One region of the Paenibacillus sp. FSL K6-1217 genome, then DNA from elsewhere that is predicted to be linked to it. Evidence: riboswitches for the same ligand, from Rfam matches in the RefSeq annotation. Region 1 holds a riboswitch; each other region holds the start of a gene.

What was found. Region 1 has a riboswitch for cyclic di-AMP ahead of MHH28_RS23230 (C40 family peptidase). Riboswitches for the same ligand answer to the same signal wherever they lie in the genome.
Positions count from the first base shown of each region.
Region 2: it holds a riboswitch for cyclic di-AMP, as region 1 does, so the genes downstream of both, MHH28_RS06765 (hypothetical protein) here and MHH28_RS23230 (C40 family peptidase) in region 1, are expected to answer to the same signal.
Region 3: it holds a riboswitch for cyclic di-AMP, as region 1 does, so the genes downstream of both, MHH28_RS25405 (hypothetical protein) here and MHH28_RS23230 (C40 family peptidase) in region 1, are expected to answer to the same signal.

Region 1 covers NZ_CP150271.1:5,240,066-5,247,807, forward strand. The annotation lists gene MHH28_RS23210 (4a-hydroxytetrahydrobiopterin dehydratase) at 156-431, shown strand; gene MHH28_RS23215 (c-type cytochrome) at 563-919, opposite strand; gene MHH28_RS23220 (GNAT family N-acetyltransferase) at 1,047-1,532, opposite strand; gene MHH28_RS23225 (C40 family peptidase) at 1,787-2,278, opposite strand; cyclic di-AMP (ydaO/yuaA leader) riboswitch at 2,283-2,425, opposite strand; gene MHH28_RS23230 (C40 family peptidase) at 2,823-3,251, opposite strand; cyclic di-AMP (ydaO/yuaA leader) riboswitch at 3,318-3,456, opposite strand; gene MHH28_RS23235 (hypothetical protein) at 3,669-4,502, opposite strand; gene MHH28_RS23240 (M1 family metallopeptidase) at 4,512-6,527, opposite strand; gene MHH28_RS23245 (YwhD family protein) at 6,632-7,138, shown strand; gene MHH28_RS23250 (AbrB/MazE/SpoVT family DNA-binding domain-containing protein) at 7,217-7,699, opposite strand.
Region 2 covers NZ_CP150271.1:1,577,494-1,585,235, reverse strand. The annotation lists gene MHH28_RS06800 (sigma-70 family RNA polymerase sigma factor) at 1-70, opposite strand, end outside; gene arsC (arsenate reductase (thioredoxin)) at 673-1,092, opposite strand; gene MHH28_RS06790 (arsenic transporter) at 1,114-2,409, opposite strand; gene MHH28_RS06785 (ArsR/SmtB family transcription factor) at 2,520-2,846, opposite strand; gene MHH28_RS06780 (MarR family winged helix-turn-helix transcriptional regulator) at 2,981-3,430, shown strand; gene MHH28_RS06775 (arsenite methyltransferase) at 3,489-4,295, shown strand; gene MHH28_RS06770 (arsinothricin resistance N-acetyltransferase ArsN1 family A) at 4,317-4,811, shown strand; cyclic di-AMP (ydaO/yuaA leader) riboswitch at 5,359-5,522, shown strand; gene MHH28_RS06765 (hypothetical protein) at 5,728-6,195, shown strand; partial or broken gene MHH28_RS06760 (3'-5' exonuclease) at 6,215-6,349, opposite strand; gene MHH28_RS06755 (suppressor of fused domain protein) at 6,531-7,274, shown strand; gene MHH28_RS06750 (FAD-dependent oxidoreductase) at 7,443-7,742, opposite strand, start outside.
Region 3 covers NZ_CP150271.1:5,744,943-5,752,684, forward strand. The annotation lists gene MHH28_RS25385 (stalk domain-containing protein) at 1-124, shown strand, start outside; gene MHH28_RS25390 (class I SAM-dependent methyltransferase) at 222-851, opposite strand; gene MHH28_RS25395 (hypothetical protein) at 1,058-1,264, shown strand; gene MHH28_RS25400 (hypothetical protein) at 1,561-1,707, opposite strand; gene MHH28_RS25405 (hypothetical protein) at 1,788-2,243, opposite strand; cyclic di-AMP (ydaO/yuaA leader) riboswitch at 2,377-2,546, opposite strand; gene MHH28_RS25410 (hypothetical protein) at 2,761-4,092, opposite strand; gene MHH28_RS25415 (glutaredoxin family protein) at 4,201-4,443, opposite strand; gene ytxJ (bacillithiol system redox-active protein YtxJ) at 4,440-4,766, opposite strand; gene MHH28_RS25425 (SDR family NAD(P)-dependent oxidoreductase) at 4,996-5,718, shown strand; gene MHH28_RS25430 (ThuA domain-containing protein) at 5,798-6,433, shown strand; gene MHH28_RS25435 (MerR family transcriptional regulator) at 6,637-6,999, shown strand; gene MHH28_RS25440 (thioredoxin family protein) at 7,030-7,371, shown strand; gene MHH28_RS25445 (CHAD domain-containing protein) at 7,529-7,742, opposite strand, start outside.

The DNA.
Region 1 (7,742 bases):
AGTGGAGTACTAATCGCCGGGATGACAGAATACACTTAATCAAAAAAATCTTTGGCCTGGCACATCCCTTGGACTTTCAGAAGCTGAGGGATGTTTTCGTTTGAAGCAGAAGAGCAGGCTCTTTGAACAGTTAACTTAGCAAGGGAGGAAACGAATTGCAATTTACAGAGGAAGAACTGCAGGCGCAGATCGGCAAGCTTGAAGGCTGGAGACTGGAAAGGGATAAGCTGGTACGCAAATATATGTTCAATGAATATATGAAGGGCATTGCTTTTGTGGATGAGGTGGCTGCCATTTCGGAAGCCTTTGACCATCACCCGCATATCACCATTGATTACAAGACCGTCGTTCTGCGGCTGGCTGTAGATGTGGAGAAGCTCGATCTCCGCCAGGCTCGTGAATTCAATGAAGCATTCGAGAAGAACCGTTAGAGGACAAGGTCCTTAGGGAGACAACAGGATCATTTGAATGAATAGAAATGCCCGTGCGAGGATTATTCGTAATCCTCGTCACGGGCATTATGCTTAGAAATGAAGAGTCTGGTATGAATACAGTCACCGGGTTATTTCTTCTCGGCCAGCCATAAGGCTACGTTCGCAATCTCTTCCGGGGCCAGCCTGTCTTTGAAGGAAGGCATCTGTCCGCGGCCCTTGGTAACAATGCTGTAGATCTGCGGCGCATCATGTGAAGCGCCCTCTTGCTGCAGGCTGGGGCCCGCCCCGCCCTGAAGCTGGTCGCCGTGGCAGGAGATACAATTGGCCTTCACTGTGGCTTCTGCGGCCGCAGCGTCCAGCACAACCTCCGGCATCGTCGGTTTGTTCTCTTCCGCCACCTCGGATTTACCGGGCAAGGTAAACATTAAGATTACTGCAAAGGCACAGGCGGCAAAAAACAAACCGCTCATGATCCATTTCTGCATCTGCATCCGTCCCTCCATGTAAGCTGCTGTCTCCATTATAGCGGATGGTGAAGCGTTATCATAGTATTTGTGTCAAAAAAATGAACTCAAATGATCCATTTATTTGAAAATGCCGTTGCCTCCGGTGCTATTCCTCATAGACCATGCAATAAAAAGGCTTATTGCCGGTCGGGGTCCGGCGTTCATAGGTATCCGTTATGGTGAAACCGCATTTCTGGTAAGCGCGGATGGCGCGCTGATTCCAGGTCAGCACTTCCAGATCGATCTCACGCTCCGGGTAACGCGCCCGTGCCGCCGTAACAATAGCCTTCATGAACAGATGCCCCATTCCATGGCCGCACAGATCGGGCCGCATGCCGACTCCAAGCCGGACTACCCCCTCCATCGGGAAGAGCTGGGCGAAGCCGCACAGATCGCCTTGCCCGTTCATTACGGACACATATTGCTCCTGTCGCAGCTGCGGGTCCCCGAACTCCACGCCCAGCGCCTGCATCTGCTCCCAGGACATCCAGCCGTAAATATTATACGGAGCTTTGTAGGTCCAATCACAGATCTCAGCGGCGTGCTGCGGCTCCATAGGCACAACGTAAAAGGTTAGCGGAGAACTGATCATTAGGGAGGTCTCCTTCCAGCGGACATATATTCATCTTACTATTAATTATATACAAAAACAGCCATTTTCGACGCAAAATCCTTGGGGAAATACGGAAACTTGACAAACGCCAAAATATATTTTCCGAAAGTGCAGAAACGGTGTTTACCAAATATAGAGCGGGGTAAGTAATTTTATAGACAAAAAAAGCCCTTCTCCTAAGATTTCGGCAAAAATCTCGGAAAAGAGCGTAGGTTACAAAGTCTTATTCTACCTTATTCTACATCGTCGTTGTCTTGGGAATCGGATGCTACATTCTTGAAGGCATCTGTACTCATGATTCGCTTGGCGCCAACGTAGCGGTTGACGTAATAGCTGTCACTCAGCGAACTGATGGTTACACCACGGGATGATGAGGCATGGGCGAATTCGCCGTCACCGACATAAATACCGACATGGGACACACCTTTACCGCTGGTATTAAAGAATACAAGATCGCCCGGTCTCATCTCATCACGGGACACGGCAGAACCCATCTGATACTGGGAACCGGATTGATGGGGCAGGTTAATGCCGATCTTATCAAAAACATACATTGTAAATCCGGAGCAATCAAACCCGTTAGTCGATACACCGCCGGACACGTATTTGGTTCCGATGGCTTTGTCGATCACTTTATCCATTTTGGAATCCGCGAAAGCGCTTCCTGCTCCGATGGTGAAGATAATGGACAAGCTTAGTACTGCGGCTGCTAGCTTCTTCTTCAAAAGTAAATACCCCTTCCAATGCCTACGAGGTTAGCTTAAGGGTTCGGTTGAAGGTCCCCTATGACCCCTCTTAGAATAGGAGGTCAATTCACCCAAAGTGGTTCCCCCGTTTCCCTAACTTATTAGGGAACTCGGCACGACTGTTGATTAGGATTAGCTGTTCATTCAATACATGACAAAACCTTTGTTAAAAGCGATTCAATAATTACAAAAATGTTACTAAAAGATCACTGCGATAATTGTAACAAAGTCGAAGTCGGTTGGCAATCACTTATAACATATTAATTCATCTTTTTTGCTGTTTTTTAGAGTTATAGCCCTTTCGGCAGACCCATATCTATGCGCTGGAGTTATTTTATATGTTCTTTTCTTTGTTTTTGCAGGAAAATGCTGTTTCAAGGCTGTGGATTCTGTGTAAAAGGTAGAATAAGGAAAAGGAAAAACCCGGAAATGATTACGGCAATAATCATCCCGGGCTCGTATAAGTTACAATTAGTTGTTAGAGGCTGAAATATGCGGGGTATGCTTCAAGGGTGGTTAAGGCTCAATCGTAAGCGACAGCTTGGTAGGCTGTTGTGCTCATTACCCGTTTGGCGCCAACATAGCGGTTGGCCCAGTAGGACTGGCTCATCGAACTGATGGTAACACCGCGTGAACTGGAGGACTGTGCGAATTTCCCGTTTCCGACATAAATTCCGACATGGGAGACTCCATTACCCAGGGTATTGAAGAACACGAGATCGCCGGAACGCAGTTTGCTCTTGGATACAGCTGTTCCCACTTTGTACTGTGCTTTGGAGGTACGCGGCAGAGTAAGCCCGACATTCTTGAACACATATTTGGTAAATCCGGAACAATCGAAGCCGTTGGTGGTCGTGCCCCCGGTTTTATATGACGTTCCAATGGTTTTGGAAATCACAGTATCCATCTTGGAATCTGCGAAGGCACTGCCTGCTCCGAGTGTGAATACCATTACAAGACCCAGTGCTGCTGCGGTGCATTTTTTCTTGAAGTTCTGAAAATTGTGACTAATCAAAAGATGTACTCCTTCCAGGGCCTGCGAGGTTAGCTTAAGGATTCGGTAGAAGGTTCCCCTATGACCCCTCTAAAGCGAGATCAATTCACCCAAAATATGGTTCCCCCACTTCCCGGTGCAGGGAATTCGGCGTGTTATGCACCAGAACAGTGACTTATCGGCATCGATTAAATTGCAATAGTTACGGAAGATTTTGCTTGAAAGATTACAAGTTTGTTACTACTAGTACAGCCATCATTGTATCAGAGGATTTATTCTTTTGCAAATGCTTTTGTCCCTCACCCCAAGTAAAAAAGAGTCCTGCTCCCTGATGAGGGGCCGTGACTCTTTTTAGTATGCCATCTTGGCAGCTAATTATTGTGGAAATGATTTACTGGACCAGAGGTGGTACTGGGCAGCTATTCCCCACATATTGAACAGTGTGGAGGGCAGCGGAGCTGCCTGGCGGAGCATAAGGGCCGGCAGCCCCGGATACAGCAGCGCAGAAGCACCGCAGAGGAGGAGCACAGCCAGACTGCCCGCTCCCAGAATGACGGATATCCCGATGGAAGGCAGCAGCACCTTAAGGCAGGTCAGCAGCGAGGAGAACATGCCGGTACCGGCGGTATAGCCGAATTGCATATAGAGCAGAAGCTTGCGGACAAGGAAGAGATAGAGCAGCCAGCCCAGCACATAAGGCACGAGCTTCAGCAGGAGCTGGACATCGAGAACGCCGCTGAGCAGATGACGGTACATACGCGGCAGCAGCCAATAGAGCGGGAGGAGGGTCAGCATCCATTCGGCGAGGCTGAACACCAGCACGGGCAGCCCATATTTTCTCATTCCGGGAAAAAAGAACAGTCCCCGCGCGCCGTCGCGCTCCTGATGAAGCTCATGCAGCAGCCCCGCACGGATAAAGGGGGTCAGCAGCAGCCGGAGCACTGTCAGTGCCAGCAGCAGCCACAGCCAGTGCTGGACGGCCGGATCGGTGCGCAGGGCGGTCTGCCCCTCGATATAGTACAGCAGCCTGCCTATACCGCTGCCCCCGGCATTCGCATCCGGGTAGCGCAGCAGGACAGGGACCACCGCGCTTTTAACGAATTTGTACAGGAAATATCCCCAGAACAGCCGGTAGATAAACAGCAGAATCAATATATAGAACTGCTCTTTCATGCTGATCCAACCGCGGGCAATTGAACTTTTCACCATTCCTTCACCTCACCAGACAAGAGTTCCGAGCAGGGTTTCAAGCAGTGTTGTCGTGCTAAGCGTCCAGCGGGAGAGTGTGCGCGGCTCAAGCTCCGCCATTCTGAAATTATTAAGATGTCTGCTCTCCAGCAGAATGGAATGCCCCGGATCGATCTCTGCAGAGACCAGCGGCGCTTTATACGCTAACTCAAAGGAGGTAGCCTGACCCTCGCCATTCCAGTATTGCTGCACGGTGTATCCGTCCGAGAAGGTGAACTTAACGGGGACATCGGGATACAGACTGCCCTTGTTGCTTACATCGACCACCGCGTTATACCGGAGCCCTCCGCCGTCGCTGTTGTCCCGCTGGACCGAAAGCCTGATATCGTCAACTGCGAAGTCGGGTGCGCCTCCGCTATAGACATACCGCTCAAAATAAGTCTGCCAGGATTGCTTGGTCACTTTCTCCACAACCCTCTGGAAGTCGGCGGTGGTCGGATGCTGGAAGCGGTATTTGCGGACATAGGCGGCGAGGATGGCGTCCATATTCTTGGTCCCGGCTATGCGCTCGATATCCTTCAGCACCAGCTTGCCCCGGATGTACACATTGCGGGTGTAAGCATCATCGCCGGTGTATTTCCAGGTCTCCAGCTTCAGCGGCTGTGAGGAGGAGACCAGGCTGGACTGCAGCGGGAGGCTTGCGGCAACGCCGTATTCCTGTTCCATCAGCCGGTCTTCGGCATAAGAGGTGAAGCTCTCATCAAGCCAGGCCTCTTCGAATTCATTACTGGCCACCAGGCCGTAGAAGTACTGGTGCCCGATCTCGTGGATGATCGTGCGCTCAAGAGAAGTGCCCGGTGAGGTGCCCGTGGCGCCGAAGGCGGTAATCAGTGTGGGATATTCCATTCCTCCGGCCCCATTGCCTGACTCCGGCGGGACAACAATGGATAAGGTGGAATACGGATAAGGCCCGTACCATTTGCTGAATGCCGTCAGGGCAGCCTCGGCCGCCTGGAAATAGCGTTCCTGAAGATGCTTGTGCAGCGGGTCCAGATAGAGCTTGATCTTCACCCCGGGCACCTGCGGCGCGGAGAAGGCCTTCTCGGCAACCACGAAATCCGGGGATGCAGCCCAGGCGAAGTCGTGGACATCATCTGCATAGAACTGATAGATCTTGCGGCCCTTGACAACCTTGGCGTCCCTCACCGGAAACCCGGTTGCGGCAACCTTATACTCGGGCGGGACTGTAATCGATACATTGTAAATCCCGAAATCACTGTAGAATTCGGAGGTGCCGTGATATTGATGCAGGTTCCAGCCTTCTTCCTTGAGTCCCCGTCTGCCGGCAGGCTCATAGACGCTAATCTTCGGAAACCACTGGCCGGCCATCACGAAGTCGTCAGCGGTTCCCATCCGGGCAAAAATTTTCGGCAGCTTGACCTCGAATTTAAGCCTTACAGTGATGCTCTCCCCGCCGTTCACCGGCTGCGGCAGATGGACCTTGAGCAGGGTTCTGTCATTGATATTGCCGTCGTCCGGCTGCACATATTGGGTGCGCTGCATCAGCGAGACGCCTTCGGAGGTCCGTAAATCTGTCAGGGTGATGCTGCCGTATCCGCCTGCAGGCATGGAGTCTCCGCGAAGCGTACCTCCGGATTCCTTCATGAAGGTGGTGCCGGCGGATGCGAAGGCATTGGGATACAGATGAAAGTAGAGCTCCTGGACCGGCTTTGCGCCCGGATGGGTCCAGGTCAGCGTCTCTGAGGCGACCAGGCTCTCCGTATCGGGCAGGAGCTGGACATCCATGTGATATTCGACCACGCGCTGGCTTAAAGCCTCTGTATCCGATGTGTAGGTCATCTCCGGAAGATTGGACTGCACGGGCTGCTGCCGGGGGATAATGGCGGGGGACTTGGCCTCTTTTGGCACAGAGGCAGTCCATACGGCAGGGCTATGCCCTGACAGAAACCATATTCCGCCTCCAAGCAAGGTGAGGACAGCCAGGGCTGCGAAGATGAGGGTATACCTTAATGAATGTGGCTTCATACTATGATTCCTCCCGTGACAAGCATCTACGGGATGTATATGTTTGCAATCGCCGCATTATTAGCTAAAATTAAATAATTAGTGAATGGAAAGGATGTGCACATGTGGATAACGTACAACCGGAAGGCAAAAAACAGATTGCCTTAAATATTGTGAACGCCAGAGCCAAGCATAAAGGCTTCGGTGCAGGCTCTATTGATCTGAACAATGTATCGCCTGTCATTATTGATCAGGGTATCGCCGTTATCGATATCGGTGCCATGCATGCCAAGAGCAAAGTGGAGAAGGGCATCAAATTCTCCATGAACCGTGAGGATGTTCCGGCAGGAAGACAGGTATGGGTCGTATGGGTAGCCGTTGACCGCACCCCGGAGGGACAGTTCTACGGCGGAATTACCGCCTGTGAGATGTGGATTGATACAGAAGCACGCCGCGGCTGGAAGATTCTCGCGGATCATGTCAATAAGCTGGATGCGGCCTTGAAGCGGAAGCTGATTCTGGAGGGACTTGGAAGTACGGAGCGGGCTGCGCTGAAATCGCTGCTGATGTCCCATAATGAAGAGTGGTGGGCCGCCTCGCCCGAGGAGCTGAAGGCCGCGCTGTCGGAGTAGATGTTGAACAAAAATTAAGGCTTGGCCCCGCTGGGGCCAAGCCTTATCTGATGTCTGAGCAGGGATGAATGAATAATATTACTGCGGGGCTGATCTGCCGGGAACGTTCAGCTTGCGCTTGAGCTGGCTGACTCTCGCTTGGCTGATGCCGAGTACCTCGGCAAGCTCCTTCTGGTTGGCATAAGGATGATCTTCAATTGCTTTCATAAGACGCAGACTCATTTCCTCAGTCTTGCTTCTCCGTCCCGCGCGGGCAGGCTCGGGATGCTGTGCTGCTGGACTTGGGGAGGCATGGATGGGTTCAGATCCGCGTTCGGGGTCACTAAGCTCCTTCAGACAGGTATTGCAAATGAACTGATCCTTATAGTAGGTCACATGATCAAGACTTCTGCAAAAAGTGCATTCTGTGGAAGTGTACTTTCGGAGGACGATAATATCCTCATCCAGTATAAAAAATTCGATAGGATCCCCAATGTCAATATTACGTGTCATGCGGATCTCTACGGGAACCACAATTCTTCCGAGACTGTCTAAGCTTCGGATCATGCCTGTATCTTTCATCCCATGTCCCTCATTTACATCTTTATATTTTTTGTAGATATCT
Region 2 (7,742 bases), 3.7 Mb from region 1:
TTATAAGAGAAACGAAGGCATCGTGATCTCCGTTTTGTGCGGCATTGATTTGTTGCTGTGCATCGATCATTGTCGTTCACCTCCTGTTATATAGACAGCTAACTCGGGGGTTTGGATTTAATTAATGTAACATTATTCTGGAACTGACCGATCAAGTGACCACCCGCATGCGGCAAGCACGGGTGCCAAAGAGGAGTTACTCTTGGCGTGTTCCTGCTGAAGCTCCTTCATCCACTGAAGCAGTTCTTCCAGCCCGGTACGGATATTGGAGAACACACAGTCCTTTGTTAGACCACCACATATACATGCTGGGATTCGGGCAGTATTGAACTTCGCTTTATGTGGCAAGCTCGTCCGTCCCAGTATACCTTGTATGTGATTTATGTCCGTCATACCGTGGGTTTACCTCCAGCTTCCTTAAAATCCTGCCTCACGGCGGACACCCTTGCCTTTAGCTAACAGTTCCTCTTGCCAAGCCTGTAGCGGACTTTCACCGCCAAGTTATCATCCATGCCAGGCGCACCCAAAAAACCGACCTAGTAATAAAGGTCGGGTTTAATTTGGAATTTTAGCAAAAAAGATCTATTATACTTTACCTTCAATCAGTTCATGATAATTTACCATTATAGTTTCTCTCCTGTCTCATTAGCAGCAGTTACTCCACTATCGTGACTATTCACCCGTTTCAGCAAATTGTTTGATGCGCTCTCCCACTTGATCACGAACCTGCTGGAAGACTGCCCACTTCTCTTCATCTGTTCCTTGCGCTTTTGCCGGATCATCGAATCCCCAATGCTCACGTTTCACCTGAGGCGGGGTAATGGGACACTTATCTGCTGCATCTCCACATAAAGTAATGACGAGATCAGAGCTGTTCAGCAGCTGCGGATCAATAATATCTGACGTTTGACCTGAGATATCTATACCTACTTCACTCATCGCTTGAACGGCTTTCGGATTCAACCCATGAGCCTCAATGCCTGCACTATACACATTCCATTCATTGCTCAAATATTTCTTGGCCCAGCCTTCGGCCATCTGACTCCGGCAGGAGTTTCCTGTACACAAAAAGTAAATGGTTTTCTTATCCATGAGTCGCATTCTCCTTTGATTTTAAAATAAGGTCAATGTTATATATAGACCAAGCAGTGTGATGAACAGCGTAGGGATGGTCAAAATAATCCCTGTTTTGAAATACGTGCCCCAGGATATCTTTACTCCTTTGGTGGAAAGCACATGCAGCCACAGTAAGGTAGCTAGAGAACCAATCGGTGTTATCTTTGGTCCCAAGTCAGAGCCAATAACATTCGCATAAATCAAGGCTTCCTTAATCAGTCCCGAGGTATGCGTAGCATCAATAGCCAGCGCATCAATCATAACCGTAGGCATGTTGTTCATTATGGAGGAGATGATTGCAGCAATAAAGCCCATCCCCATCGTTGCGGTGAACAGTCCCTGATCAGCCACAGCTTGAATGACGTCAGCTAATACATTCGTAAGGCCCGCATTTCTCAGACCATATACGACAACATACATGCCGATGGAAAAGAACACAATGGCCCAAGGTGCCCCCTTCACCACTTCTATTGTGGGGACAGCAGGACTTTTCCTTGCCATGAGCAAGAAAAAGATCGCGATGATACCCGCCACGACAGATACCGGAATGTTCAGAAATTCACTGACAAAGTATCCCGCAAGCAGAACCGCAAGTACAAACCATGATAAATTAAACATCTGCTTGTCTTTAATAGCCGCTTCAGGTTTTTTTAGCTGGGAGCTATCGAAGTTTCGTGGGATACTTTTACGGAAAAAGAGATAGAGCACACTGATGCTTGCCCCTAAGGAAAATAAGGTAGGCATTAACATCCGTCCGCCGTATTCCATAAAGGTTAGCCCGAAAAAGTCGGCCGATACGATGTTCACCAGATTGCTTACAACCAGGGGCAATGAGGTAGTATCTGCTATAAACCCGCTGGCAATGATGAACGGAAAAACCTTTTTCTCATCAAAATTCAGCGCACGGACCATAGCCAGCACAATCGGTGTTAGAATGAGCGCTGCTCCGTCATTAGCAAAGAATGCCGCGACTACAGCACCAAGAATGATGACATAGATAAACATCCGCATTCCATTCCCGCTAGCAGCTTTGGCCATATGTAAAGCAGCCCATTCGAAGAATCCAATTTTATCGAGGATTAACGAGATCAAGATGATTGCTACAAAGGCCAGTGTGGCATTCCACACAATCAGCGTAACATCCAGAACATCATTCAAGCTGACGACACCGGCAATTAAAGCGAGTAACGCTCCGCCGCAGGCAGACCATCCAATGGACAGATTTTTAGGCTGCCAAATGACAAAAATCAAAGTGACTATAAATATCAGACTTGCCAGAGCTACCAATGGTATTCCCCCAGTTTATGTCTAACTCCACCCATCCGAGCACTCCCTTCAAAGAGTTAAGTTTAATCTCAGGCATCATTATATAATTATATACTTATATATTCAATAGAAAACTGTCATTCGCAGCAAACAGCATTAGACGGTTTATTCAAATGCAATAAAAGGTCACTCGCATTCGGGGTAAGATTTAGGATGACTTTAACATGGGGTTTATCTACTATATTTAAAGAATAATAGACCCACTGCCCCCTTTTCTGTTCCTTTACCAATCCGCTGCTTTTTAATTTACGCAGATGCTGACTAACGGCTGGCTGAGAAATGTCAAAGAGATCCACGAATTCACATACACACCACTCTCGCTCTTTTAAAAGAATTAGAATTGTGAGACGTGTTTTATCTCCAAGGAGCTTTAAATCTTCTGCAAGATCATTTAATGTATCCAATTTTGAATCTCCTCTCTTCGTATATAAGACAATACTTATATTCTAAAACCTTTATCATCAATTATCAACTAAGCAAAATATATATTTGCACTTTGCAACTAAATGCAGTATAACTAGTTCAAGAGGTGAAAACAATGGAAACTCCAAGAGAACTACTCCAAATCATGAGTCGGCGTTTAGGATTACTCAATAAGGATTGCTGTAGCGTAGGAGGATGTAATCTTTCCGCTACCCAAAGTCATCTGTTATATGAGATCGATCGGAGTCACAATCCTTCCATGCAACAAGTCGCCGAAACACTTGGCACAGATATTACAACCTTCAGCAGACAAGTTCAATCTCTGGTGAAAATGAATTTGGTTAAAAAGACATCTGATCCCTCAGATCGAAGAATTTATAACCTGTCACTCACTCCTGAAGGTAAAATGGTAGCTACAACTATTGATCAACAAATGAATGAATACCTGAACGAGGCCTTCTCACACATGAGTGAGTTTGAAGTAGAAACATTACTACGGTCCATTAAGCTTTTCAACGAATCTATGGGAAAACTCAGCAATTGCTGCGCACCCGTAAAAGGTTGACCTTCTCTTCTATTTTACTTGTATATTGCAAATTATTTCAGCTAAGGAGTGTATAATCATGAGCAAGCTTACTAATGATCAGATCCGCCAAAATGTACGGGGACGCTATCAAAAGATTGCTGTAAGAAACGTTGAGACTTCTCCTTCCAGCCGAACTTCTGCTGACAGTAGCTGCTGTGACTCCACATCTGATTTCAGTGCCATATCTTCTAAGTTAGGCTACTCCAGTGAGGACCTCGCTTCAGCTCCTGAAGGCGCAAATTTAGGTCTTGGTTGCGGTAATCCGCAGGCTATTGCTGAACTGCAGGCGGGTGAACATGTTTTGGACCTTGGGAGTGGCGGCGGATTTGATTGTTTCCTGGCTTCCCGGCAGGTAGGTAATGAAGGCCTTGTAATAGGTGTGGATATGACACCTGAGATGATCAGTCGAGCAAGAGATAATGCCCTTAAAGGTAAGTTTAGTAACACCGAATTCAGATTGGGCGAAATAGAGCATCTTCCCGTTGCTGATCATTCGATCAACGTCATTATCTCCAATTGCGTGATTAATCTCTCCCCAGATAAACAGCAAGTATTCCGTGAGGCTTATCGTGTTCTTCAGCCTGCTGGTCGTCTTGCCATATCAGATATCGTAACTACAGCTGAGCTTCCTCCTGAGATCAAAAATGACCTGGATGAATTATATTCCGGTTGTATCTCAGGCGCCTCTTCCATTGCCGATTTGGAGGTAATGCTCCAGGAATGCGGCTTTACTGATATCAGCATTGAGCCAAAGGACGAATCTAAAACATTCATCAAAGATTGGGTTCCAGGTGCGAACGTTGACCAATATATCGTCTCTGCTGTAATTAAAGCGAGAAAGTAATTTTAAGGGGATGTTTATGTGATTAGTACACTAACTGTTCGTCAGGCCACACCTGAGGATATTCAAAGCATTCTTCGTATCTACAATCAGGGGATCGAGGATCGGATCGCTACACTTGAAACAGAGACGAAAGACTCCTTATATATGGAATCATGGTTCAACGATCACCAAGGCCGTTTTAGCGTTTGGGTTGCTGAACGCGAAGGTGAAGTCGTGGGCTGGGCCTCACTGAACCCATATTCCCACCGTTGCGCGTATAACGGCGTCGCTGACCTTTCTGTATATATTGATCGAAGCTTTCGTGGGCAAGGTGTAGGCAGCTCCCTCCTGGAGTCCTTACACAAGGTAGCAAAGGAAAATAGCTTTTATAAAATTGTTCTCTTTACCTTTCCGTTTAATGAGAGTGGTCAAGGATTGTATCGAAAGATGGGCTACCGGCAGGTTGGTGTATTTGAGAAGCAAGGAGTGATGGACGGAGCGTTTATTGATGTGATGATTATGGAGAAGCTACTATAAAAATGAAGATTAAAAGGAGAAGTTCCACCCGCAAACGGAGGAACTTCTCCTTTTGATCTATTCCTACAATCTCACTTTCATGGAGGCTCCGCATATCGGGCTAGGAAACAGGAGGATCTTAAACATTCGTCCTTTACCTTCTTGTGCGATTTCAGTATAGCGTTTATGGCGAGTTAGGAGTTTTTCTCAGTTTCCGGACCTCCATAGTGTACTATCATCTCTGGCGAATTTAATTGGCGAAGTAAATCTAGATCGCCTTCATTCCAGAGTTCAATTATTAGCTTTTGGGTATCACGTTGTTCCGTAATGTTACTCACCTCACTGTTTTATATCTGATCTTAATATCATGATTAAAGAAGCATTAAGATTCATTTAGCCCCATTTAGGTTGCATTAAAAAGTTAATAAATACGCGATAACTTCAGAAAATCGGGGATGAATGCGAGATTACAAGGGATTTTCTTCATTTTTATATCCTATAGAGTCTTATTTAGTCTCCTAGAGACCTTTCAGCATTTTACAAACAGTGATGCTCAGCGTAAGATTCCTTTTAACAAATGCTGAATTCCCGTCAGGCGGGAAGCGGGGGAACCAAATGGCTGTGGCCAGCCGAAATGGGGTGAATCCAAAGAAGATTGAACTCTTCACTGGTAGGACGACTCTCACTGTCCGAATCCGTCAGCTAACCTCGTAAGCACTGGAGAGAGCCTGCATTAACCATGCTTTTTTGCTGCGATCCCGCAAAACCTTTCCATTACACTTGTCCATCGTACAGAAAACCAAATATTCCGTTTGGCTTGAGCATGCTGCTGTATGTGAGAATGAAGCTGAACTGACAGCCTATGTAGCCACAGCTGAGCAGACCCATAATCTACAGCGTTATATGAAATCTATAGACAACCTAGGAGGCATTATTCATGATTAACGCCAGACTGTCACGAATCGAGTTGTTCGCATTTAGCTGCCGCCCTTCCTTCATGCATATTTCAGAGCCTTACGGATGCTGGTATGGGGTGTTGAAGTTAACCTTCGGAGGACAGATCAGCTATGGGAATTGCATTCTTTGTGCGGGTGACAATGCGGTGGATTTAATCAAATGGGGCTCTTTTCTGAAAGAGATATGTCATTGTACTGCAGAAGAAGCCACAGAATACGTCCGGATGCACGGACAAGAATGGGCTCCCAATCAACTTAACATGATCAAGACTGCACTCGATAGTATGTTCATTCAAAATGACCAAATCCGAATGAAGGTAGGAGCCGGATCGGAGCGGTATCGCCATCAAAGGACAGAGCAAAGAATCCATTCAATTAATACGGTGAAGAGTCATCTGAATCCAACCATTTTATTTGCAGAATCGGTATCCTATTATTCACTGCTATAGACATGATCAATTTAAATTATCAAAACTCCAATTGGTCAAAAATCTTAACGAAGATTTTCGCAATGTTCTTGGCATCATCGATACCTCTATGGTGAGTACCTTCAAGCGGCAATTCAAGCATAGTCAAGGCTCTCTCCATGCCTACGCCCCGCTTGCGGTCATTTTCCCAACAGGTGGCTTCCAGATCAAAAATGATATAGTTCATATCTGCTCCTTTTGAAATTCGAATCGATAGACCCATCGCTCCGGGCCTATGTCTTTTGTTATACTTCCAAGTGAGGTTTATACATCTATTTTCATTTCGCACTTTAACCCATACAGAGGAGCGCAAAGACATGAACTTTTTCAAAAAGCTGTTTGGCGGCAAAACCATGGGCAAATCGGAAGACGGTACCACCATTTATGGTTATGACGCTCCGGATGAGGAGCAGATTACACCTCCCGCCAATATTTTGTACATGGAAGATTTAAACGAACATTTTAATCGGGTCTTTCCAAACCGGGAAAGCGGCGTGTTCCATGAGCTGATTTCAGACATCGTACATATTGATGTGAATATTATGGAAGCGACACCTGATGAGCCATACCGGGTGCTGTACACCAATGGGATGAGCGATCTGCCCATGACGCTCCCGCAGGAGATCCGTGAAGAGTACAAGCATCTGGAACGCGCGGAGCTGATGATGTTTTTGCCGGCGGACTGGCCGCTTACGCAGGAGGATTTCGAAGCCGTGGAGAACTATTGGCCCATCCGGCTGATGAAGACGCTGGCCCGGTTCCCGCATATGTATCAAACTTGGCTTGGTTACGGCCATACGATCCCCAACACGGAGGATTACGAGCCTTATGCGGATAACACTGAGCTGTCCGGCGTGATCCTGTATGCTCTGCCGGAAGAGGTTAGCACCGTCCATACAAAAGACGGCAATCAGGTTCAGGTTTATTTCCTGGTTCCGCTGTTCCGGGAGGAAATGGAATTCAAGCTGGAGTCCGGGATGGACGAGCTGATGGCCAAGCTGTTCGAGCTTCCGGAGGATTTCCTCATTCTGAATCCGAATAGACACAACGCTTGTAAATAACTGCCCGGATGAACGGGTTAGAAACAGCTTTAAAAGGCTGAGCCTAAGTCAAGGATATGACTTTGGGCGCAGCCTTTTTTAATAGAATTTATATGTTTTGGGGTCCCCGCAAAAGTACCTGAGTCACCACCTACGCTAAAGCCCCACTTTGTGGGGTTATTTTATTTCTTAGTACCGCTCATTAATCTGCTCTCCTAACCATGCGCCTTGGCGGACAAGTCTGCGCTGCAGGTCCGTGATGTCGATACTGCGCGTTTCCCGCGTGCCCGTCTTGGTCAGAATCGCCGCGGCCGTACCGGAGGCTTCGCCCATGGCAAAGCAATTCGGCATGACCCGGGTGGAGCCTTGGGCCGCTCTATCGGTTGATATCGCTCTGCCGGCTACGATTACGTTCTGAATACCAACCGGAAGCAAGGCGCGATAAGGAATGCCATGTGACTCTCCCGGCGATAGACGTACCATCGTCAT
Region 3 (7,742 bases), 500 kb from region 1:
GAAAGTAGAAAAATGGGATTTTATCTTTGAAAACAACAAAATTAAATCGGTAAAAGTAGTGCCTAAATCCACTAAATATTTGGATCGGTATACGTTATTCCCTGGAACGAGCTTTGGTATTTAATTAGTCTAGGTTTTCTAATCCTCTAAAAAAAGCCCATTCGCCAGCAGAGGCGGACGGGCTTGTCCACATTAGCAGAATGAAGGGGAGCGGGAGGGCGCTACCCTTCCTTTTTACATTTTATAATCAAGAAGTTAATAGGAGGCTTGTTTCTCGCATGCTTATGGGGTTCATCTATATCTGAGAACTCCATCAGGCCGTAGCCTGTGAATTCCTGTGTAATCGAGCCGGCATCATAAAAGAATGTTCTCACGCCGTCCATGACTTCATAATAGTCTGTATCCAGGGGGATGCCCTTTCCGAACATCGGGGCTTTTTTGGAGACGGCTGTGAAGATCATATATCCGCCCGGCTTCAGCTGATTGTAACAATCCTGAATAAACTTCCCGCGCTCACGACGATTCAATAAGTGAATCAGCCCATAGCAGAATATACCGTCATAGAGTTTGCTGTCAAAAGGCATATCCGCTACCGGGCCGTGATGAATACGCATATCCAGCCCGTGCTGCCGCGCCAGACCAATCGCCGTTTGTGAGATCTCAATTCCTGTTACATCTATCCCATGATCCATAAAAACCTGTGCATTCCTGCCATAGCCTATCCCGGGGATAAGCAGGTCCTTCACCTTATGCTGAATAAAAAAATCCTTGGCCAGGATTGCCGAGTCAGCAGGTTCAAATCCCCACATCGTATGTTTCTCTATAAAACTGGATTCCCAGAACTCTGTCATCGTTGTCGCTCCTTACATTGAATTTAAAGGTTATTATAGATATATTATATCTATAATAACCTTGGTTTGCAATGCAGTTCATATCTGCGTCTCGCCAATGGATAGAATTGTGTGAAGGTCATATGCAGCCAACCCCACCTAAACTGGTTAAACCCCGACAGATAGTGTACCTTAATAGTATTAGTCTTTAGGAGTGGTGAATGATTGTGAAGAAAAGTAGACAAACCCCCGTGCTGGTCGCGGCCTCGATCCTGCTCATCATTATCAGCAGCCTGATCCCGTCGGATCAATCGGCTTGGCTGGGGGCGTTACAGACCCTTCTGCTCGGAGTTGGCCTGCTCGGCTGCTGTATGGCCTTTTGGCGGTTTGCCAAGGGCGGTAAGGGTGGAAAGAGCGGGAAAGGCAAGAGCTGAGTTCTATGTACTGAACGGTTGGCGAAGACAGGATCAGTTCATGGGATGGTTGAGCTATGTAAGGTGAGCCAGGCACAGTATGGGTGCGTACTGGTGCTGAGAGTCAAGGACTAAGTCGCGGCGGATGTCGATGCTTTTTTGTTTTGTAGGCGGACTCAGAGGCCCTTATTTTGTGAAAAAGACCGATTATCTCCCCGTTGCGGACTGAGAGGACGTTAACGGGCTGGGTGGAGCGGAAAATGAGGCGGAATGGGTTAAATAAGCGCCTCTCAGTCCGCACGGACTTCAGAATAGTCTCATTTGCCGAAATAGCGGATCTGTAGTCCGCAGCCCGCCCGCCATCTCCTTCTGCCGACTCCGTACCCTGATTCCGCCACAGCCATCTCCTTCTGCCGACTCCGTACCCTGATTCCGCCACAGCCATCTCCTTCTGCCGCCTCCATACCCTGATTCCCCACAGCCATCTCCTTCTGCCGCACTCTTTCCTATAGCCCGCGTATCCCGCGTTATTCCCATCCCAGTCTCAACCCGCCGAAGGGCGGTGGACAGCAGGCAGTGCTGAATGTGCGGCTGCCATCTGTTCGCGTATACCTCTAAGCCGGGCCTTCAGCTCGGGGACGCTGCACTCCAGGATCTGGCTGATCTCGGTCAGGGGGAGCTGGATGCCGTACCATAGGGCACTGGCAAGCTGATCCTCCCAGGAGAGCAGGGCAGCGGAGCAGCGGCTGCGGTCCCGCGCCAGCACGGCGCATTGGCGGATGCACTCCCTGTAGGCAGCCGGAGCAGCGGCGTCTCCTGACAGGGCGCCCTTCAGCCACAGTGGATGGAGGGCCACGAAGGTGGCGGTTGCGGCTTGCTCGGCGCGGGCGCCTTTTTCCAGCAGCAGGCAGCTAAGCGCATAGACAGAACCGCTATATTGTTCGATATAGTGGGTGAATCCGGCAGCGGTAGCTGCCTTGGGCGATAAGGGGTCAGGCATGTGGTCACGTTCCTTCCTGGATCTGTACTGTTACGTTCATTCGAGCGCGCAAAAAACCGCAGGCCAGAGGAGGACCTCTGCTGCGGTTGTGGGTCACAGGCTTCAAATGCCTGGCACAAAGCGTGGCGGATCAGGGCTCTCTCTTGGCGCTTACGAGGTTAGCTGTCGGATTCGGACGGTGAGAGTCGCCCTACCTGCCGGAGACCTGCGCGTGGCATTCTCCTTCGGATTCACCCCAAGTCGGCCTGACGGCCGGATGGTTCCCCCGTTTTCCACATGACGGAAATTCAGCGTGCATGCATATGCTCATTTTCATGAATGTGTTCAAATGCTTTCAACACGAATCATACTCTGTTCGGAGGGGGTTTGTAAAAATGGAAAAGAGTGCAATTCGCCTTGTTTTCAGCAAATGACTGACTGGCTATGCATATGGAAGCCAAAACTCATATATGTAGCAGATTATCTGCCATTTATCTCGCGCAATCGCCGTTTTTTATTTTTGCAGGCCGTTGTCAGATCACCACCAAAGGGGAATATCCTGTTTTTTCCAGGCAATGATCCGCTTGACCTCACGAACCGTTCCTGTTGTAATTTCATAGTCACTGCGTGCTGAGGCATGAAGATCCAGGAAGTGCAGCATCCCTCCGTAAGTTCCCACGGCCAGCAAGGTCTCATCCCGATTGACAGCTAACCCTGAAATGGTGCTTCCGGCATAATAACGCCACAGCTCCTGCCCCTCTGTATCAATGAGCCTCAAGTAGCCATAGGCATCGCCAATCACAACACCGTCCTTCAGCGCTGCCGCCGCATACACCCGCGCCTCCTCGTTCACGACTGGATATTCCTGGTCTGCCGCGGGCTTTCCAACTTCCAGATGTTCAAGCGGCACGGCAAGGGTAGCTCCGTTGTAGAAGTGGCAAGCATTATACCATACGCTGCGCTGGTCCTTCGTAAATAGAGTATAGTGCGGATAACTGGATTCCGGGTTGAATAAGTGAACCTGCCCTGTGGTAGTGTCATATAAAAGATGATCACTGCCCTGGCTGCCATAGGCAATCCATCGTTCATCCGGAGAAACGGCGCCATGCGCCATATCAATCCCGATATGCTCCAGCTCATCTTCCTTATATTCTTCGAGATCAGGATGCAGCAATTTCACATTCAACGGCTTCTCTGGCGAATGCTCTACCAGGAAAATTCCCTGGCTGGTGACCAGCAATAACGCCTGTCCTCCGTTAAAAGGAATGACTTGCTCCAAGGGTAACTCCTGATCCAGGCGGTCTATGTTCAAAACGGTAAAGTCCGGGTCCAGCGCTTGAATCGTTCCATTCAGCTCCCGCCACGAAAGCTCGGCCACTACTTCTCCCTGTAATGCGCTGTTCATGGATTGCAGAATGGTAATTCCTTGCGTGCCTGCCAGCGCATAGAACTGATTGTCGGGAGATGCCCCTACCAGGCTAAACTCCTTAAATACGGAGATCACATCCTCTTGCACCGCCATCACTGCATTGTTCTCCCAGGGTGAGCCGGTGCTGAACACCACTTCATCGTCACTTATGAAATGGATACCGCGAATCGCCTGCATCTCATGTTGAAAATGCCCGGCCAGCGGCCACGTTGCCGCCGGCAACTGCTCCCGCAGCTCAGCAAGCTCCTTGTGCTCGTTAGCTCTCCGAATCATCTTATAGATTTTGGCGGCATGGGCCCCGCGTGTATCCTCTGCTGGCTCATTCCCCGCGTTGTCCCAGCCTTCAGTCAGTCCCTTATGTACATATTGATTGACGCCGGCCGCATAACGTTGACCTTCTTTGCGCCATTTGGCGGCAACATCGCCTTCTAGCCACTTCACATGATCAATCCTCCTGTTCCAGATATATATAAATATACAATTTCAACATCTATGAATCGTAACAAAAAAGGTGCTGCTCCTGTTGAGAGGACAGCACCTTTGTGTATATTACAGAACAGCAGCATCCATCAGCTCCTGAAGCTCAGGAAGATTGAAGCCCTTGACCGCCCGGTCCCCGGATACGGTGACTGGAATGCCCATGAAGCCGAGCTGCTCGACCTCTTCCTGATAGACGGAGCTGGTCATCACATCCCGGACCTCGAAGGGAATCCCCTTGCTCTCCAGCAGCTGCTTGACCTGATTGCATTCGCTGCAGCCGGTGGTCGAATAGACTATTACGTTCGCGCTCATTGCTCCACTGCTTCCTTTATCGCTTTTTGGGTAATCTTCCAGTGTGAGGTGTTCCAGCGGACTTCGCTGTCCTCCAGCAGGAAGATCTGCGGAGATTCATGCTTAATCCCGAAATCCTCGGCAATCTGATTGGAGACAGAACGGTCTTCTATCACATGGACAACGGCTGCAGGAGTATCGGAATGCTGTGCATAGGCCTGAAATTCCTCGTTGGCCTTGGCGCTGATCGGACAAGTGGTGCTGTGCTTGAAGAGCAGTTTTTTGCCGGGCTGCCCGATATATTGCTGTAGTTCATCCTTAGTGTGGATTTGTTGAATAGACATCGTAGGATCACCTTCCTAAGTAAGAGTTAATGAAACCTGTTGTCAACAATTGTGTTGTTAACAACTATTAATCATGATTGTAACATAGTTCAAAATTAAAGCAAAAGTAAAGTCCAGCGTAGCCTGCCCCTCCCTTGCAGGATGTTGTTAACGGCCGTCGGCCATGCTAATGTGAGAGGGATGAACCTAGGCTCGGTGCATAATCATGCAGATATGAGGGGGGGAGCTCATGAAAAGGGTTGCTTGCGTTACCGGTGCTGACCGTGGACTCGGATTGTACCTGGTTCGCTCTCTTTTGGAGAGTAAATACATGGTGTTTGCCGGACAGTATTTGCCGGATCTGGCGGCACTGGAAGCTTTGAAAGCGCAATACCCGGATAGTCTGAGGCTGGTCCCGCTTGATATTGGCAGTGCAGGGAGCGTGAAGGAAGCAGCGCGGAGTATTGCCGGGAGTACAGGCCACCTTGATATCATTATCAATAACGCCGGGATTATCCACCGCTCGGATGATGCCTCGGTGCTCGTGGATATGGATGATGAAGCGATGGCGCATATTTATAATGTGAATACCTTGGGTGCGCTAAGGGTGAGCAATGCGTTGATGGGCTTACTGCTGCAAGGCCGGCAGCGTCTGGTCGTTAATATCTCCTCGGAGGCGGGCAGCATCGGGCGGAACAAGCGGATTAATATGTACGGCTACTGTATGTCGAAGGCCGCCCTTAATATGCAGTCTTCGCTGCTGCACAATCATCTGCGTGCGATGGGCGGACAGGTGATGGTCGTCCATCCCGGCTGGCTGCAGACCTATATGAACGGGGAGAAGGATGCAGAGGCGCCTGTAACTCCTGAAGAATCGGCGGATAAGATTATGACGATTGTGCATAACCATAAGAAGTATTTGGCGGAAAAGCCGGTATATATCGATTTGGACGGCAAGCTCTGGCCCTGGTGACAGCAGCGGACGGTAACGCATCAGGGGCGATAGGAACATTCAGGACAGGCTAACTTGGCAAAAGAGAGGTGTGTATATCATGTCTTCATTCAAAGCACTGGCGTTCGGCAGCTATACCGAAGTGAAGTATCATCCCTTCCAGGGGGTGGACCGTGAGCTGGAGCAGCTCCTGCAACCGGAGTTCCAGGTGAGTGCGACGGAGGATTACGGACGGATGAATCAGGCGGAGCTGGCGGATTGCAGGCTGGTGGTCTCCTATACGGAATTCTCCGAGGAGCAGTTACCGGCTGCTCAGAGCGGGGCTCTGCTCGCTTATGTGGCTGGCGGCGGGGGGCTGCTTGTAGTACACAACGGTATTTCATTGCAGCGTAACCAGGAGCTTGGCGCGATGCTCGGTGCCCGTTTCACCCATCATCCGGCGTTCACGGCGCTGCAGATGAAGGTGACTGCGCCGGAGCATCCGATCATGGAGGGAGTCCGTGATTTTGTCATTGAGGATGAGCCTTATTATTTCGAGCAGCATCCCTACTTCGAGACCACGGTACTTGCCGAGTATCCCCATGACGGAGCTATGAGACAGGCAGCATGGTGTCATGAATTCGGCGAAGGCCGGGTAGTCTATCTTATGCCGGGTCATCATCTGCCGTCCTTCTCGTCAGAGCCGCTGCGCCGGATGATCCGCAGAGGCGGATTATGGGCAGCGGGACTGCTGTAGGCTCACAAGGAATATTGACAATAAGTAGCGGTGAGACCAGCTTAAGCTATGCTTCAGTTGTTTTTTTGCTGTTGTTCGGCAGGTGCAAGGAACAGGTATTGCGCGAGTATATTTATCTTTCAAAAAAACACCTTGACCCTGACACCAGTGTCAAGGTTTATACTGAAGGCAGACCATTTCTCATGAACCCCGGGGAGAATGCCATGAAAATAGGTGAATTAGCCGCACTTACGGGCGTAAGCGTCCGTTCGCTGCGATATTATGAACGTCAGGGGCTTATCCAGCCGTTTCGGCAGGATAACGGTTACCGTGAATATTCGCCGCTTGCCGTGAATACGGTGGAGACGATCAAGCTGTATCTGAATCTGGGTTTGTCAACAGAGGAGATTGCCGGATTCCTGCACTGTGTCCTTAAGAACAAAGAGGCCTTCTGTGCAGAAGTAATGCCGCTGTACCGCAGCAAGCTGGAAGAGATTGAACGCCAGTTGATTGAGCTGAATCAGATCAAGCGGAATCTGCAGGACCGGATGGCTTCAATTCTCCAAGAGCAGCAGAACGAAGAGTAACAATAGTGGATCGTGAAGGAGGAGCTTAAGATGGCTATGATAATTGCCGATAATGCCGGAGCTGTGCGTGAACAGCTCAAGGCTGGAAGTACTGTGCTGGTGGATTACGGTGCGTCCTGGTGTCCGCCCTGCAGAACCCTGCTGCCGATTCTGGAAGAGCTGAACGCCGAGTATGGGGATGAGGTGAGGATGATCAAGGTGGACTGCGATGAACTGCCGGAACTTGCCTCAGAAGCCGGGGTTATGAGTATGCCGACAGTGATCGTATACAGCGGGGGGCAACCCATGGAGAAGCTGGTCGGCCTGCGGCCGAAATCCGTGTATCAGGGTGTGCTCAACAAATTAGCCGGAGCAGTGCGCAGCACCCCTTAAGAATCCAAGGATGACCCGGGGACTGCCGGATTGTTCTTAGCATGAGGGAGGGCAACAGCCCCTTCGGACCTCACCCCAGCGACAAAGGCAGGACCCGCAAGGATTACAGCGGTGCCCTGCCTTTATTTTTTTCGGATATGAATGGAAGATGATGCCGCTATCTGGGGATTTTTTTAACAGGGACAACCTCATTCTGATACAGGGCTTCCAGGACCTCTGCCCGGAGCGCTTCGGTGAAGGCTGCCCATACTTTTTTGCCGGCATCCAGTTCTTCGCGTCCAATGGATTGCAGGGTCTCAAGGCTGACACGCTTGTCATTAATGACTCCGAGCTGCTCTTGAATGTCCTTATAGAGGGCTTCATGGGCATGG